DNA from 2 places in the Gordonia sihwensis genome. Region 1 is predicted to be linked to the other one. Evidence: riboswitches for the same ligand, from Rfam matches in the RefSeq annotation. Region 1 holds a riboswitch; the other holds the start of a gene.
The links. A riboswitch is a leader RNA that binds a small molecule or an ion and turns the genes downstream of it on or off. The one in region 1 is predicted to bind cyclic di-AMP.
Positions count from the first base shown of each region.

Region 2: it holds a riboswitch for cyclic di-AMP, as region 1 does, so the genes downstream of both, P5P27_RS11435 (C40 family peptidase) here and P5P27_RS02715 (transglycosylase family protein) in region 1, are expected to answer to the same signal.

Region 1 is NZ_CP121248.1:534,985-543,278, reverse strand. Features, by position in the region: gene P5P27_RS02750 (sacsin N-terminal ATP-binding-like domain-containing protein) at 1-217, opposite strand, end outside; gene P5P27_RS02745 (DUF3027 domain-containing protein) at 198-980, opposite strand; gene P5P27_RS02740 (MFS transporter) at 1,123-2,919, shown strand; gene P5P27_RS02735 (DUF2771 family protein) at 2,998-3,582, shown strand; gene P5P27_RS02730 (cold-shock protein) at 3,605-4,024, opposite strand; gene P5P27_RS02725 (hypothetical protein) at 4,141-4,350, shown strand; gene P5P27_RS02720 (flavin reductase family protein) at 4,347-4,877, shown strand; cyclic di-AMP (ydaO/yuaA leader) riboswitch at 5,141-5,333, shown strand; gene P5P27_RS02715 (transglycosylase family protein) at 5,342-5,974, shown strand; gene P5P27_RS02710 (hypothetical protein) at 6,122-6,304, opposite strand; gene P5P27_RS02705 (helicase-associated domain-containing protein) at 6,351-8,294, shown strand, end outside.
Region 2 is NZ_CP121248.1:2,386,159-2,394,452, reverse strand. Features, by position in the region: gene P5P27_RS11465 (hypothetical protein) at 1-356, shown strand, start outside; gene trpD (anthranilate phosphoribosyltransferase) at 412-1,500, shown strand; gene P5P27_RS11455 (AraC family transcriptional regulator) at 1,503-2,294, opposite strand; gene P5P27_RS11450 (Lrp/AsnC family transcriptional regulator) at 2,291-2,569, opposite strand; gene P5P27_RS11445 (DEDD exonuclease domain-containing protein) at 2,602-4,362, opposite strand; gene P5P27_RS11440 (hypothetical protein) at 4,568-4,804, shown strand; cyclic di-AMP (ydaO/yuaA leader) riboswitch at 4,915-5,114, shown strand; gene P5P27_RS11435 (C40 family peptidase) at 5,133-5,708, shown strand; gene P5P27_RS11430 (C40 family peptidase) at 5,797-6,843, shown strand; gene P5P27_RS11425 (peptidase MA family metallohydrolase) at 6,889-8,244, shown strand; gene P5P27_RS11420 (glycosyltransferase family 4 protein) at 8,241-8,294, shown strand, end outside.

The DNA.
Region 1 (8,294 bases):
CCACTCGGCCGTCGATGCCGGCCAGGCTCGCCGCGTCGGCCGCATTGGCCGCGAGCTCGGTGAAGAGGCGGTCGCGGTAACCGATCTCGAGAAGTTCCGCCTCGGCCGCAGCGTCCTCGGCCAGACGGGTGGGCGACGACAGCCAGCCCTGCAGGGTGCTCCGGCGCAGGTCCGCGGTCCCGAACGGATCCGCGGGATCAGTCTCCGGCCGGGGCATCGCTCGCCGGAACGGCCGGCAGCGTCACGACCTCGACGGCACCGTCGTCGAAGGCGTCGTAGGCCGGGCTGCCATTGCCCGGTGCGGGCCGTACGTCCGAATGCGCGCCGCAACCGTACTCCGCGGAGACCGCGCGGCCGTCGGCGGACAGCTCGTTGGCGCAGACGCCGAAGGCGCCGTGGAGCGCTCCGGCGAGGGGCAGGTAGAAACCACAGGTCCCGCACGAGTGCCGGGCGTTGCGGGCCATCGCCGAATCGGGACCGAATTCGCCGTCGTACCAGCGCTGGGCGGCGTCGGCGCGGCCCTCGAAGGAGAGCAGGCGCTTGCGTCCGAGGCCGATCTCCGCCGAGACCTGCCCCACCTGATCCCGGTCGATGGGATCGACGTCGAGGGTGTCGATCTGCCCGGGGACCAGCCGCGGATCGTCGGCGGGCGCGGCCAGCAGATCGCCGGGACCGAGATCGCCCGGCGCGACGCGATCCACCCAGGGAACCCATTCGGGGGCGAGCAGAGCGCCGTCGCCGGGGAGCAGGACGGTCTCGCTGACCGTCAGTTCCCTCGACTCGGGCGCACCCGCGACGACGACGCACCACTGCCAACCCCGGTAGCCGGGGACTTCGGCGGCGAAGTAGTGGGTGGCGGCGTACTCGCCCTCCGAGCGCGCCCCCAGATGCTCACCAGGCGTTTCGCCGTCGGCGATCAATGCTTCGCGCGCGAAGGCGACAGCATCCACCAGGGCGCCGTTCTCGAATGCAACACTCACCCTTCCAGTGTGCAATAGCGGCCCGGGGTAATGCACGTCAGGCACCTTTCGCAGACGATTCGCGGGATCGGCGAGGCACGCACGAAGCATCGGGCGCCGCCTGTTCCCAGCCTTGTCCGCGTCATAGGGAACAATTGATGACGTGAATCCTCGTCAACCCGGTGACAACCGCCCCCACGGCGGTGACCGGCAGCAGTCTCCGCGGTCTCCGCGGCGGCCGGCGCCGCATCCCGGCCAGGCGAACTACCCGGCCGACCCGCGACCGCGCGTGCCCACCCGACCGTTCGAGTCCCGCGAACGTCCGGCCAGCGAGGGCTATCTGCCTCCGCGCACCCGCAACCCGCATCTGCCCCCGCTCGACCCGCAGACCGAACCCGTCGACCAGCCGACCACCCGGATCAAGCCGGAGGCCGGCGCGCAGGACCGTCGCCGCGGCACCGAATACGTTCCACCCGAGAAGGTCACGGTGGTCCGGGTCTTCGCGCGGCGGTCGAAGTACTTCACCGCCCGCGGCGTGAACATGGTGCATCGCGCGGCGACGGCCGACGGCGCCGACCGGTCCGGACTCACCGCGCTCACGCTGCCGGTGATCGCCAACAGCGCCGTCGACGCCGCGATGGCGGTCGCGCTGGCGAACACGCTGTTCTTCGCCGCGGCCACCGGCGAATCGAAGGTCAACGTCGGCCTGTACCTGGCTTTGACGATCGCACCGTTCGCGCTCATCGCACCGCTGATCGGGCCGCTTCTGGACCGGCTGCAGAACGGGCGGCGAATCGCGATGGCCGCGACCTTCGGCCTCCGCGCGGTCCTCGGGTTGCTCATCATCGTGAACTCCTCGTGGGACTCCTCATCCGGGCAGCTCACGTACAAGCCGTGGGTGCTCTATCCGTGCGCCCTCGGGCTCATGGTCCTGTCGAAATCGTTCGGGGTGCTCAAATCGGCCGTGGCACCGCGCGTGCTGCCGCCCTCGATCGATCTGCCCCGCGTCAACTCCCGGCTCACCACGTTCGGCCTGATCGGCGGCACCATCGTCGGCGGCGGCATCGCGGGCGCGCTCGAGATGGTGCTCGGCAAGTTCCTCCCCTTCCACGTTCCGGGCGCGATGATCTGGCTGGTGCTGGTCGCCGCGATGGGCGGCTACTACTGCATGAAGATCCCGTCGTGGGTGGAGGTGACCGAGGGCGAGGTCCCGACGACGATCACCTACCGCGGCAGTCCGGACGCCGAGGCCCCCACCGAGCGGACCCACAAGCCGAGCCTCTCGAAGCGGTTGGCGGCCAAGATGCGCCAGCCGCTGGGCCGTTCGGTGGTGACCGGACTGTGGGGCAACGGAACCATCCGCATCCTGACCGGGTTTCTCACCCTGTACATCGCCTTCTACGCCAAGGCGCAGGACCACCTGGGTTCTGGCTGGGCGCAGCTGATGATGCTGGGTGCGGTGGGTGCCGCCGCCGGCGTCGGCAACGCCGCCGGAAACGGCCTCGGCACGCGGATCGAGCTGCGCAATCCCACCGCGATCGTCGTGTGGTCCACCGCGGCCACATTCGTCGGATGTCTGCTGGCCGCGATCTTCAACTCGCTGATCTTCGTCGTCGTCGCAGGCTTCATCGGCTCGGCGACCAGCGCCATCGCGAAGGTCTGCATGGATTCGAGCATCCAGGACGATCTACCGGAGGAGTCCCGGGCGTCCGCATTCGGCCGGTCGGAGACGGTGCTCCAACTCTGCTGGGTCTTCGGCGCCACCCTGGGTGTGCTCCTGCCCACCGAGCTGTGGATCGGCTTCACCGTGGTCACCGTGTTCGTCGGAATCGGTCTCGTCCAGACCTTCCTGACCAGCCGCGGTTCCACGATGGTGCCGGGCTTCGGCGGCCGCCGCCCCGATCACGCGGCCCCGACGATGCCGATCGAAGTGCCCGACCATCTGCGCGCACCGCGCTGAGCCGCGGCCGACACGCCCCTGATCGAGCCCGCACATCCCCCAGCCCCCGCCCCCTAACCGAAGGACGTATTCGACGTGATGCAACCGGGAGACAAGAAGGCCCTCGCGATCATCGGAGCCGTGGTGGTCGCGGCCCTGGTGATCATCGCCGGCGCCACCACGCTGCTCGTCCGGGGACACGAGAAGCCGCTGCCGACCATCTCGTTCCAGGCCGGCGACCACCTGACCCGGGCCGAACCGTCGTACTGGTGCTCGGTGAAGATGGACGACTGCCGACTCGTCGACCGGAACGGCAAGTTCAAGCTCCGCACCTACGACCACCCGGTCGCCATCGGCGAGCGGGTGACCCTGAGCGTTCCGAAGGAGATCTCAGACGGGCCGTGGACGCTCATCGCCGAATACGCGACACCACGGGGCATCGCACGCGTGATGTGGCTGCACCTGCCGGGCACCACTTTCACGCAGATTCTGCACAGCGAACCCGATCGGGTGCTGATGGGCGTGGAGGTGTCGTCGATCTCGGCGTACCGGGAGAAGACCCCCGGCCAGGACAACGACTCGCTCGACGTCGACCTGTCGATCCGCGGCACCTTCTCGATCCGGACTCTGCCGGTCGACTTCCGCATTCCGAACACCGCGACGCTGCCCGACCAGCGCGGCTAGCTCGGCCGGACGGAGGCCCGCCTCAGCGGTCGAGTTCGCGTGTGACGCCGCGGACGACCTCCGAGATCCGCTGGGCGGTCTTCCGGTCGGGATAGCGGCCGTTGCGCAGATCCGGCTGCACCTTGCCTTCGAGCAAGGTGATGAGATCGGCGATGAGCCCGTGCAGTTCGTCGGGCGAGAGACGCTTCGCGTCCCGCTCGCGGCGTGCCGCCTCGCGCGTGTTGCGCGCCACACTGGGCGCCGGTTCGAGGACCGTGACGCGCAGCGCCTGCGGGCCGCGGCGTCCCGCCGCCATGTCGAACTCCACCTTCTGTCCGACCTTCAGCTCCGAGACGTCCGAGGGCAGCGCGTTGGCCCGGACGTACACATCCTCGCCGTCGGTCTGCGACAGGAACCCGAAGCCCTTCGCGGAGTCGTACCACTTCACCCGGCCGGTCGGCACAGTGCTCACCTTCACAACTGATCTGGTCTGCCACAGACAAAAGCGCCTTGGCCCGATGGCAGTCCGAGCGGAGGCGCGCTGCAACAGATTCTAGCGTTCGGGCTACCGTTGACGCCATGCAGACCCAGAAGTCCTCACGCCTGCTCGGGGTCGCCGTCGTCATGTTCGGCATCGGGATGATCGCGAGCATCGCCCTGCTGTTCCCGGCGGTCCGGGACACCGGGACGGCCGTCGTCACGACCGTCTACGTTCTGGCCATGGGCGCACCGCTGGGATTGCTGCTCGGGATCGTGTTCGCCCTGCTGTCCGGCCGGCGCAGCCGGTGAACCGCATCGACCCGGACCGGCCGCTGCGGCCCGTCAGCGACGAGACCGAACTCAAACGAGCTTTCAGTTGCTTCCCGTCCGGCGTGGTGGCCGTGTGTCGCACAGGCGACGATCCCGGGGGCGACCCGATCGGGATGTCCGCCAGCGCCTTCACCACCGTCTCGCTCGATCCGCCGCTGGTGTCGGTGTGCGTCCGCAACGGCTCCACCACCTGGCCCGCACTGAGGGGCGGCACCGTCGGCGTGAGTGTCTTCGCCGCGCACCAGGGCGACGTCTGCCGCAGGCTCGCGGGGCCGCCGGAGGACCGGTTCACCGGGGTACGCCCCATCGCCGACGACTCGGGCGCGGTCTTCATCCCCGGCGCCGCCGCCCACCTGGCATGCACGGTGTTCTCAGAGATCCCCGCGGGCGACCACCTCGTGGTGCTTCTGACCATCGACGCCCTGCGCTGCGACCCGAACGTCGAACCACTTGTCTTCCACGCCAGCAGCTTCCGCGCACTCGAAGCTCGACGCGCGCAATCCTGACATACCGGCGTGTCGGAACTCTCAAACAGGATGTGACCTTTGTCACATAACAACCCGATAACAAACGGGATACGAGACGGGTATCAGTGCCGTGAGCAGCACGGACGTGCCACGACGCCCGATCGGCCGCTTCACGCCACCTCAGAGCACCTCTTCGCATCAGATGTTCTCGCGGGCCCGACGACGTAGTGTTCATAACGGCCGCCACCCAGGCGACCACCCGAACGCCCGTTCCGCCGGTCGCGCCCAACCTCGCTCCGCCGGCAGGACACCCGCTGATGCAGTTTCAGGAGCGAGGACGGGGGACCCACAATCCTCCGGGAAGCGGTCGATCACCTCGGTGGTCGGCCTTGGGGTTAAGCCCGGCAGACGTCGCACCCAGTGACGCGAGCCGGACCGGGCACCTCTCAGCCCGAACCCGACAGCTCACCTCGTAGGCGCGTGGAGAGAGGAAACGAAGACATATGTCCGGACGTCACTCGAAGCAGACGACCAATACCAAGACTTTCGCGAAGATCGCCCTCACGTCGGCCATCATCGGCGGCGGCGCGGCCCTGATGGGCGGCGGTCACGCCTCGGCAGCGACCGATTCCGAGTGGGATCAGGTCGCACAGTGCGAGTCCGGCGGCAACTGGGCCATCAACACCGGAAACGGCTACCAGGGCGGCCTGCAGTTCAGCCCGAGCACCTGGGCGGCCCACGGCGGCACCCAGTACGCACCGAGCGCCGACCAGGCCACCCGCGAGCAGCAGATCGCCGTCGGCGAGCGCGTTCTCGCCACCCAGGGCAAGGGCGCATGGCCCACCTGCGGCGGTCCCCTCTCGGGCCCCACCCAGCGCAGCGCCCCGGCCACCCCCAAGCCGGCCAACCCGCTCGCACCGAAGCAGCAGGACGCCCCGAAGACCGGCCTGGCCAAGTCTGCCGACGCCAAGAACACCGAAGAGGCCAAGCAGCAGATCGACAAGGTCGTCAACGACTCCAAGGTGAGCCCCGAGGTGCGCAGCGCCTGGAAGGCCGCCAAGGACTCCGGCTACCAGCTCACCCCGGACCAGCTGAAGCTGTACAACCAGAACAAGGGCCTGATCAACCTCCCCTGATCACCCGAGAAGTTCATCCGAGAAGACCTCCGCTTCGGCGGGGGTCTTCTCGCATTTCGCGACCGCCCCCGCACCGACGTGACACATGGCGCACGAAAACCGGCCGGACCACACGGTCCGGCCGGTCTCGGCAGAGCTCAGGTCAGGTCAGCGGTTGACGACGGTCTTCGACTGGATGTACGGCAGGCTGTCGACGGGCTGCGGCAGCTCGTAGTAATCGCCGAACGGCGAGAGCGCACCCGCCAGGTGAGAGGTGAACTCCGTCACCGCGTGCTGCTCACCGATATCCGTCGGCCAACCGTTGTCCACGTATCCACTCTTCTTAGCCACGGCCTCATTGTGCCATGCCCGCTGAACCGGCGGTACAGTTGTCCGAATGAGTCCCGACCTGCCGCTGCGCGGGTTGGCCGACGATCTCGCCGAGCGGTCCGACGATGCGCTCGTCGAGTTGCTGATCGCCCGGCCCGACCTCGCTTCTCCCCCGCCCCGCGGCACCGGTGTCCTCGCCCAGCGCGCGCTGTCGGCGGCGTCGATCTCCCTGGCGGGCGAAGGGCTCGACCTTCTGGCGGTCGCGGTGATCGAGGCCTTTCTCGACGCGTCCAGTGCGATCGGCGAACGCAAGGAACTCCTCGGGCCGGTGAGCCGGGACGCGATCGTCGCCCGTCTCGGTCGGCGGGCGCGGCGCGGCGACGTCGACGCGCGTCTCGACCAGATGGTCACCCGTGCACTGCTGTGGGGCACCGGCCCCCGCCGGCGCGGCAGGCACACCGACTGGATCGCCGGGGCGCATCTGCCCGCCGCCCTGCCGTGGCGGGCTCACAATCTGCTCGGCCCCATCGCGGAGTCGACTCCCGCGCAGATCCGCGAGCGCATCGAATCGGCCGCCGAGCGGCCCAGGGAACTGCTCACCACACTCGCCCAGGGGTCGTCTCTCGGGCGCAGTCGCGACGCCGCACCGGATGCCGATCCGAGCGCGCCGGTGCCCACCCTCATCTCACTCGGTCTGCTCGCACGGATCGATGAGCAGACCGTGGAGCTTCCGCCCCAGGTGGGACAACTGCTTCGCGGTCAGCCGCCGCTCGAGACCGCGGTCCTGCGGGAACCGCCACTCACCGGTGCGGACGGCCCCGGGCGGTTCGACGCGAAGGCCGTCGACGCCGCGGGGGCGGGCGAGGCGCTCGAACTGCTCCGTCACTCCGGCGATCTGATCGAGGCGCTCGGCACCGCACCGGCGGCCCTGCTGCGGTCCGGCGGCCTGGGCATCCGCGAACTCCGGCGCCTCGCCAAGACCACCGCCCTGACCGTGAGCCGCGTCGGCCTGCTCGTCGAGCTGCTGGCCAGGCAGCGGCTCCTCGACGCGGGTGCGCCCGACTCCGACGCGGGCGACCACCTCGCCGACGACGTCTTCGCGCCCACCGGCGCCGTCGACGCCTGGGCGCATCTGAGTTCCGGGCGACGATGGCTCGGCATGGCGCGGGCGTGGCTCGATCTGCCGCGGCAGCCCTGGCAGATCGGCGACACCGACCGCGAGGGGAACACCCTCGCGGCGCTGTCGTCCGAACTGTTCGACGCCACCGCCGCGGCCTCGCGCCGCGCGGTGCTGGCTCCGCTCGCCGACGCCGAGCCCGCCCACCCGGTGTCCCCCGAAGCGCTGACCGCGGTACTCGGATGGCGTCATCCGCGCCGTCTCCGCCGGCTCAACGTGCATGTGGTCTCCGAGACCCTGCGCGAGGCGACCGAACTCGGACTCGTGGCGCACGGCTCGCTCACGACCGCCGGGCGGCTGCTCCTCGACGTTCCCGCCGACGCCGAGTCGGCGGCCGACGTGCTCGCGGCGATGGACGCGTCCCTGCCCGACCTCATCGACTACTTCCTGGTGCAGGCCGACCTGACAGTCGTGGTGCCCGGGCCGCTCGACCCGGACGTGGCCGACCGGCTCCGGTTGATCGCCGACCTCGAATCGGGCGGTGCCGCCTCGATGTACCGGATCACCGAAGACAGTGTGCGGCGCACGCTCGACACCGGCCGCACCAGCGCCGAGATCGCCACGTTCCTCCACGAGCACTCACGGACGCCCGTGCCGCAGTCGCTGACATATCTGATCGACGACGTCGCCCGCAGACACGGCCGGCTGCGCGTGGGCGTGGCGGCGTCGTTCATCCGCTGCGACGACACCGCGATGCTCACCGAGGTGCTGCGCAGCGAGGCCGCGACCGAGCTGGCCCTGCGCGCCCTGGCCCCGACGGTCGCGGTGTCGGCGGCACCGCTGCGCGATGTGATCGACCGGCTGCGCGCATCGGGGTTCAGCCCCGCGGGCGAG
Region 2 (8,294 bases), 1.9 Mb from region 1:
CGAGTTCGGTGGCATTGGCGCAGGCGGGGTTCGCCTCGACCGAGGCCGTGGTTCTGCGGCATGTGGTGCGACTGCCCGCCTCGGCGGTCAGCGGTGTCCTCGAGCGTGTCGGTGCGGACGGTTACGCGGTCGACGAGAGTCCGGTGGATGAGCGTGTGGCGGCTGCGGGGCCCGACACAGCGGACGACGCGCTGACGACCCTCGCGCTTGCTCGGGTGATGCCGGTGGATGCGGTGGCGCTCTCTCGGGAGCGGGCCCGCATCGCGAGCATGGTCTCGCGCGCGGAGGGGGCCGTCGTCGGTTGGGCGGTGCTGCGGCCGGCGGGTGCCGGGGAAGCCGGTGCGCCCGGTCGCTGAACTGCGGCGGATACTCCGCTGACGCGTCCGGGAGGCTGCCGTTAGGGTGGTTCGCGTGACTGCTGACGACGTGACTGCCGCCGAGAACGCTTACACCTGGCCGTATGTACTCGGCAAAGTGACCGATCGGGTCGATCTGACGGTGGACGAGGCGGCGTGGGCGATGCGCGAGATCATGTCCGACGCGGCGACCGGCGCACAGATCGCTGCGTTCGGTGTCGGCGTCAAAATGAAGGGCGCCTCGTCGTCGGAGTTGCGAGGGCTGTCGGAGGCGATGCTCGCGCTCGCGAACCGCATCGAGGTGTCGGGGGCGGCGGTCGACATCGTCGGGACCGGGGGCGACCGCTCCCACACCGTCAACATCTCCACGATGACATCGGTGGTCGTGGCCGCTCTGGGTGTTCCGGTGGTGAAGCACGGGAACCGTGCGGCCTCGTCGAAGAGCGGCGGAGCCGACGTGCTCGAGGCGCTCGGCGTGGCGATCACGCTGCCGCCAGCCGCGGTCCAGCAGTGCGTCGAGGAACTCGGTATCGGCTTCTGCTTCGCGCCGGTCTTTCATCCGGCCTTCCGCTTCACAGGACCGCCGCGCAGTCAGATCGGCATTCCGACGGTCTTCAACGTGCTCGGGCCGCTGACGAATCCGGCGTCGCCGGAAGCCGGACTCATCGGCTGCGCCTTCTCCGACCTCGCGCCGGTGCTGGCGCAGGCCTTCGCAGAGCGCGGCAACCGGGTGCTTCTGGTTCGAGGCGACGACGGTCTCGACGAGTTGACGACCACCACCACCTCCACCGTGTGGCAGATCATCGGCGGCCGTTCCCGCGAACTGACCCTCGATCCCCGAGATCTCGGAATCGATCTCGTCGAGCTGTCAGCCCTGCAGGGCGGAGACGCTTCGGTCAACGCGCAGATCGCCCGTGAGATGTTCGCCGGTGCCCGCGGTGCGGTGCGTGACGCGGTGGTCCTCAACGCCGCGGCCGCTGTGGTCGCCTTCGAACAGGACGAGATGTTCACTCAGGAGGAGTTCATCGCGGCGATGCGCGATGCTCTCGCGAGGGTCGAGGCCGTGATCGACTCGGGCGGGGCGGCGGACCTGCTGTCGCGCTGGGCGCAGGTCAGCAACCGCCTCGCCGCCGAGCACGGCTGATCTCACCCTCCCGCGCGGTAGCGGCTCGGGGTGAACCCGAGCACCGAGGCGAAGTCGCGTGTCATATGGGCGTGATCGGTGTAGCCGAGCTCGGCGGCGATCTCGGCGAGGGATTCGTCCGGCCGTGTCCGGACGCGGTGCGCCGCCTCCTGCAGTCGACGGCGGCGGATCAACGCCGCCGGTGACAGGCCGACGTACTTGGCGGTGAGGCGCTGCAGGGTCCGTTCGCTGATCCCGAAGAGTTCGGCCGATTGATCGACCCGGATCAGAGCGGGGTCGGACTCGAGCGCGGTCACCGCGCGGTTCGCGAGCAGCGCCTCGTCGGTGAGCGACGCGCGAGCCCGCAGCCACCGTCCCACCGTCTCGGCAGCGGCCGCGGGGTCGGGCGGGGAGCCCATTCCAGTGGTCATCTCAGTGCTCACCGCGGCGTGCAGGTCCGGTGCGGACACCACGGTGACGGTGTCGAGATGTTCGGCGGGACGGATGGGGAGTGCTCCTGCGGCCGCGGGCCGCAGGAGTGCTCCAACGGCCCATCCTGTTCCTGCCAGGTCCCGATGACTGATCCGGGTGGTCGCACCGGCCACCACGACGTGATCGTGCTGAACCACCAGATTCAGGGCGCCGAAGCCGATGACCTCCTGGCGGCTGACACGGCCGGTCGGCAGCTGCCAGCGGCAGATCCAGAACCACCGGACCAGGTCGGCCGTCGCGCCGATGGCGGGAAGTCGATGGAACTCGGGAAGCGACTCGGGGCGCAGGACGCCTCGGTCGGACGGGACATCGGGGCGCGTCACGCCTCGCCGATCGAGAACCCGCCCTCCACCTCGGCGCTGGCGTAACTGCGGAACGCGATGTGCGTGGCACTCGTGCGGACACCGGGAAGACGGTTGATGGCGCCGGTCACCACCGAGGCGATCTCCTCGTGATTGCGCACCCGGACCTTGGCGATCAGGTCCACGTCGCCGGCGCACGAGTACACCTCGGTGACGCCCGGGATCTCGGCGACGGCCTGGGCCGTCTCGGGGATCTGATGGATGTCGGCTCCGATGAGAACGATGGCGGTGATCATGGGCTCGACTCTAGTGGCTTGCCGCCAGGCCGTTAGCGACTCGTCGCCTCGCGCGCCGATCGCGCAATGCGTGCGAAGTCGCGCCAGCGCTCGGCCGCGCCGATCGGCAATGAGAGCTGGTCGCTCACGTCGACCAACCGCGTACCGGACTCGTACAGCCATCGCTCGATCAGCGCCGTCTCCTCGGCAGGCGCACCGGCGAGCGGTCCGCTGTCGTCGGCCGGGGGCAACACGGTCGTGGACGCGGCTCTGAGTCGTTCGACGACCGCCATCGGGGCCACGCCGCGAGCCGCGTGCGCGGAGCCGGCCAGGCGCCCGTATCTGACGACGCTCAGCTCCCAGCCGCCGGCACCGTCGGGCCGTGCGCCCACGACCTCCGGCCGCTGCGCCACCGCCGCGAGCCGCTGCGTCCGGGCGAGGGTCTCGATGGTCGCCGACAGCCGGTCGCGCGCCCGGGCCGCCGACTCGAACCGGCGCTGCTGGGCCAGGTACTCGACGCGTTCGCACAGAACCGCGAGAAGCGAGTCGGACCGTCCCGAGATCAGGTCGCGTACGGCCTCGACTCGGCAGAGGTAGTCCGGCAGCGTCTGCGGGCGGTCACTGGCGGCGCGGCACGTTCCCGGCAGCGTCGCGACGAGCGGATCCGGCAGTCGTCCCGCCTCCGTCGGCCCCTCACACCAGTGGTGACTCGCCTTCTTCAGGTCGGCGCCGCACGTCCGCAGCCCCGCCGCCCCGGAGAGGACGTCCGCCACCTCCAGCGCGACCGCCCGGCTCGTCACCGGCCCGAGCGATTCGGTCCCCGGCGTGCGCGACACCTTGAGGCGCGGGAAGCGCTCGGCGGTCAGGGTGATCCACCAGCCCCGCTGCGGATTGCGGGAGCGGCGATTGTAGGACGGCTTGTGGACTCCGAGGAGTCGCAGTTCGGCGACCCCGGCCTCCAGCGCATGAGCGCACTCGACGTGATCGACGCGGGTCGCGAGTGAGACCATCTCGGCGATCCGGGTGCGGGTGTCGCTTCCGTTGAAGTACCCGGAGACGCGACGGTGGAGGTCGACGGCGGTACCTATATATAGGACCTCCTCCGACGGACCGCGGAAGAGGTAGACGCCGGGCCGATGGGGGAGCCCGGACGCCATCGTGCGTTTGGCGCGCATCGCCGGCGTCGCCCGGGGCAGATACGTGGTCAGATCGCCCACCGTTCGCACCCCCTGGTCGCCGACGCGCTCCAGAAGTCGATGGAAGACGTCGACCGTGGCACGGGCGTCGTCCAGCGCACGGTGGGTCGGCCGGACCGAGACGTCGAACAGATCGGCCAGCGCGAAGAGTTTGACGCTCGGCGCCTCCTGCCTGCTCAGAATCCGTCGGGCCATCACCACAGTGCACAGGGACGCGGAGAACGGCCACGGCAGGCCCGCTCGGGCAGCGCTCCTCCGCAGGAACCCCATGTCGAAGCGGGCGTTGTGCGCCACCAGGACGCACCCGCGGGCGAACTCGACGAAGGACGGCAGCACCGCCTCGACGGCTGGCGCGTCGTAGAGCATGGCGGTGGTGATTCCGGTGAGGGCGACGATCTGCGGCGGGATCGCGCGCCCGGGGTCGACCAGCGTCGCGAACTCGCCGAGCACTTCGCCTCCGCGGATCTTGACCGCACCGATCTCGGTGATGCGGTCGTTCTCCGGACTGCCGCCCGTGGTCTCGAGGTCGACCACCACGAAGGTGGTCTCCCGCAATGGAGCGGAGGTGAACTCGTCGGCCTCGGGAAGGTCGGCGAACGACAGCTGTTCGACGGTCATGGCCGAACCGTACGGCGGGGCTCTGACAGCCCCGGCCCGACGCGCTTCGACGGACGGAGATGTCGTAGGGGCGTCGTAGTCTCCACCCGAGGTCGACGGCGACGAGACGTCTTCGGGTCGCGGACAACGTGATTGCCCGGTTTCGCCGTCTCCACCGAGATGATGAGAGGCAGATCACATGAAAATTGACTGTGCGCGGTGTCCGATGCGAGCGCGAGCCTGCGGCGACTGCATGATGCAGGTCTTCTTCGGTCCGCCCACCAGCGGTTATGGGGTCATGGAGAACCCTGACCCCGCCGGTGCCGAACTCGCCGACGCGATCGATGTGTTCGCTGACACAGAATTGATCTCCCCTGAGGTCGCGGGTGCGGCCAAACGGGGTGTCGTCGCAGGTGATGACACTTTCCGGGAGTCGTGGCCGGGTGGCCTCCGCGCCGTGTGAGCCGGTAGTGGACGGCACGCCTACGGCGGGCCAGTGGACATCGCTGTCAGGGTTTCGTAATCTTTCCGAGACCTTCCAGTCAGGGATGTCCCGGAGCAGTCCGGGTGCCCGGTGGGTCATCGCCTAATCGCCCTCACCAACGGGGGCGAACCGGGGAACCACTTCCTCCGTGCGACCGATGTGAATCGTGCGTGCGGATTGGGGTGAATCGCACAAGGATTGAAGCTTCGGGCTTCTTTCTGCCTGCGTAGGGTCCATCTCTTCCGGCCCGAACCCGACAGCTAACCCGGTCGGCGATAAGGGAGAACAACAAGGAGTACGTGTTTTCGTGGGCAAACATAGTTTGGAGCAGACCAGTGCCGGCCGTAAGGCCGCCAAGTCCGCAGTGCTCGCCGGCTCGATCGCCATCGGCGGATCGCTGGCGTTCGCCGCAGCTCCCGCACATGCCACTCCGGTGACCGTTCCGAACGTCGGCACCTTCGACGTTCCGGGACTGCCGCAGAACCTGGTGCCGAAGGCCCCGCAGGCCCCGAGCCTGGACATCGGCACCCCGCAGCAGGTGCGCGCCAAGAAGGCGCTGCGCTACGCGGAGTCCAAGATCGGCGCGCCGTACGTCTACGGTGCGGCCGGCCCCAACGCCTTCGACTGCTCGGGTCTGACCTCGTGGGCCTACAAGCAGGCCGGGAAGATCATCCCGCGTGACAGCTACGGTCAGCTCGGCGGCGGCACTCCCGTCGCATCGCTGGCACAGGCCCAGCCCGGCGACATCCTGATCTTCAACGGCGGCGGCCACGCAGGCATCTACGCCGGCAATGGAATCTTCGTCCACTCGTCCACCGAGGGCGTTCCGGTGAAGCGCGACAAGGTGAACGCGTGGAACCTGACGGGTATTCGCCGCTACTGAGCAGCGACTGCCGTTTGAACTTCGGTGAAGGGCGGGACGGCGTGAAGTGCGCCGGCCCGCCCTCACGGGTATGAAGGATCGAGTGCGAGTGGTGTTGAAGAGTCGAACGTCCCGGACGCTCAGACGGGCGGCCGCCTTCGGGCTGGCAGCCGTGTCCGCGTCGACGATCATGGTCGGGGCCCCCGTGTCAGCCGACCCGGCGCGCACCCCCGACCAACTGCTCTCGAAGTACCGCTCGCTCTCGGTGAACGCCGAGAAGACCTCCGAGGCGATGAACGCCGCGCAGGTCGAGTACGACAAGCAGCGCCGCATCGTCGCCGTCGAACGACGCAAGGCCGACAAGGCGGCCCATCAGCTCACCGCGATGCAGGGCCAGATGGACGCGGCCCAGAAGAAGGTGGACGCCCTCGCGCGCGTCAGCTACCGCGGCGCTCGCATCAACCGCCTCTATGCGATGCTGGTGAGCGATTCGCCCCAGAATCTCCTCGACAACATGTCGGGTCTGGAAGTGATGTCCCGCCAGTCGGCGGCCGACCTGCGGTCGGTGGTGAAGACCGCACGCGAGGCCAAGGCCGCCAAATCGGAGGCCGAGAAGACCGCCGCAGCCGCGACCCAGGCCATTGCCGCCTCGGAGAAGCAGCGCGGTGAACTGCAGGCCAAGCAGGCGAATCTGCAGATCGAAGCCGTTCAGATCCGCGCCATCTACCAGTCGATGACCGGCAAGCAGCTCGCCGCGCTGCGCGGGCCGAAGTACAACTTCGACCCCCGGGCCGTGCCGAAGGGGACCTCTCCGGAACTCGTGGCCGTCCAGGCCGCGATCTCGCGTACCGGTGATCCGTACGTCTGGGGCGCCACCGGGCCGAACCAGTTCGATTGCTCCGGCCTGATGCTGTGGGCCTATAAGCAGGCCGGACGTTCGATTCCGCGGACCAGCGAGGCCCAGCTCGCAGGCGGCACCCCGGTCGATCGCAACGACCTCGAGCCGGGAGATCTGATCATCTACTACCCGGATGCCACGCACGTCGGGATGTATGTGGGCGACGGTTACGTGGTGCACGCATCGACCTTCGGTGTGCCGGTCGCGGTGGTGCCGATCGACAAGGCCGGCCCGTACAACTCCGCGCGACGGTACTGAGTGCGCCCCCAGCGTGCCGCGATCGCGGCCACTGTCTTGGCGGCCGTGACTGCCGCGTCGCTCACCGCCTGTGGCTCCGATGCCGATCACCCATCGGCCACTTCGTCTCCGACGATCGCGACGACGCCGCTGAACCCGTTCGAACAGCAGCGCTACGACGGCGTCACCGCCCTGCTCGACCAACTGTCGTCGGCGCTGCGCAACGGCGACCGCAGAGGTCTGTCCGAACTCATCGATCCGGCCGCCACCGTCGAGTTCCGGCATCGGCTCGACGCCGTGGCTGCCGATTTCGCATCGGCGCCGGTGGGAAAGCCGCTCAAACTCAAGGAATTCCGCTATCGAGTGGCGCCCCAGACCGGCCCGGAGCACCTTCTCGAACCGGATTTCGAGGCGAAGCTCGAAGCGGCCGGCGCCTCCGACAGTTGGGTGACGCCCGTCGATCTCGACTACGCGCTGGGAGGCGCGTCGTCGCCTGGACTCGACGAACCGACGGTGACCCTCCACCAGAGCCTGACCTTCGCGCGATACGGCGACGACTGGAAAGTCGTCGGCGACGGTGGCCTGGCGCCCGACCCGTCGCAGGCCTCACGCGAGAATCCGAAGGCACCCGAGGTGGGACCGTGGGCGTTTCCGGGGCTGTCGGCGAACGACGTGCGCACCTCCGGGGGGACCTCGACGGTTCTGTGCTACCGGGGCGCGGAGAAGACCGCGGCTCAGGTCGCCGAAATCCTGCCCGCTGCGGTGGATGAGGTATCGAAGTTCTGGGGCGACGACTGGGTCCGGCGGATCGCGGTGATCTCCACCGCCGACGGCGCTCAGTTCTCCGGACTCACGAGGACCGTTCCGGTCGACACCTCAGCTGCCGCGGCCGCCACCGTGTACACCATGATCGATCGTCAGAATCAGCAGGTGGTGGGACAGCGGATCGTGCTCACGCCCGCCGCCCGTGCCCTGTCGAAGCCGGCGCTCGCCGTCGTGATCCGCCATGAGCTCACGCACGTCGCCTCGCGGCTCAACACCGCCGAGAACGCGCCGCTGTGGCTCACCGAGGGCGTTCCGGAGTACGTGGGCCGCAAGGGCACTTACCGGGACTTCGTCGACGCCGCACCGGAATTGGCCGCTGCCGTGGCCGCCGGCGACGTTCCGAAGGCGCTGCCCTCGGACGGGTCGTTCTCCGTCGACTCGGACGCGGCCCGGATCGCCTATCAGGAGGCGTGGTCGTTCGCGGCCTTCGTCGGCCAGAGGTTCGGCGAGGAGAAGCTCAAGAAGATGTACATCGGTGTCGGCAAGGGCGGAGACACCTCGACCACCGACGACGCGATGAAGGACGCGCTGGGTGCCGACAAGTCGACGGTGGTCGCCGACTGGCAGGCGTGGCTGCGCACCCAGGTGCGCCGGTGAGACGAACGCTGCTTGTCACCAACGACTTCCCGCCTCGGCCGGGCGGCATC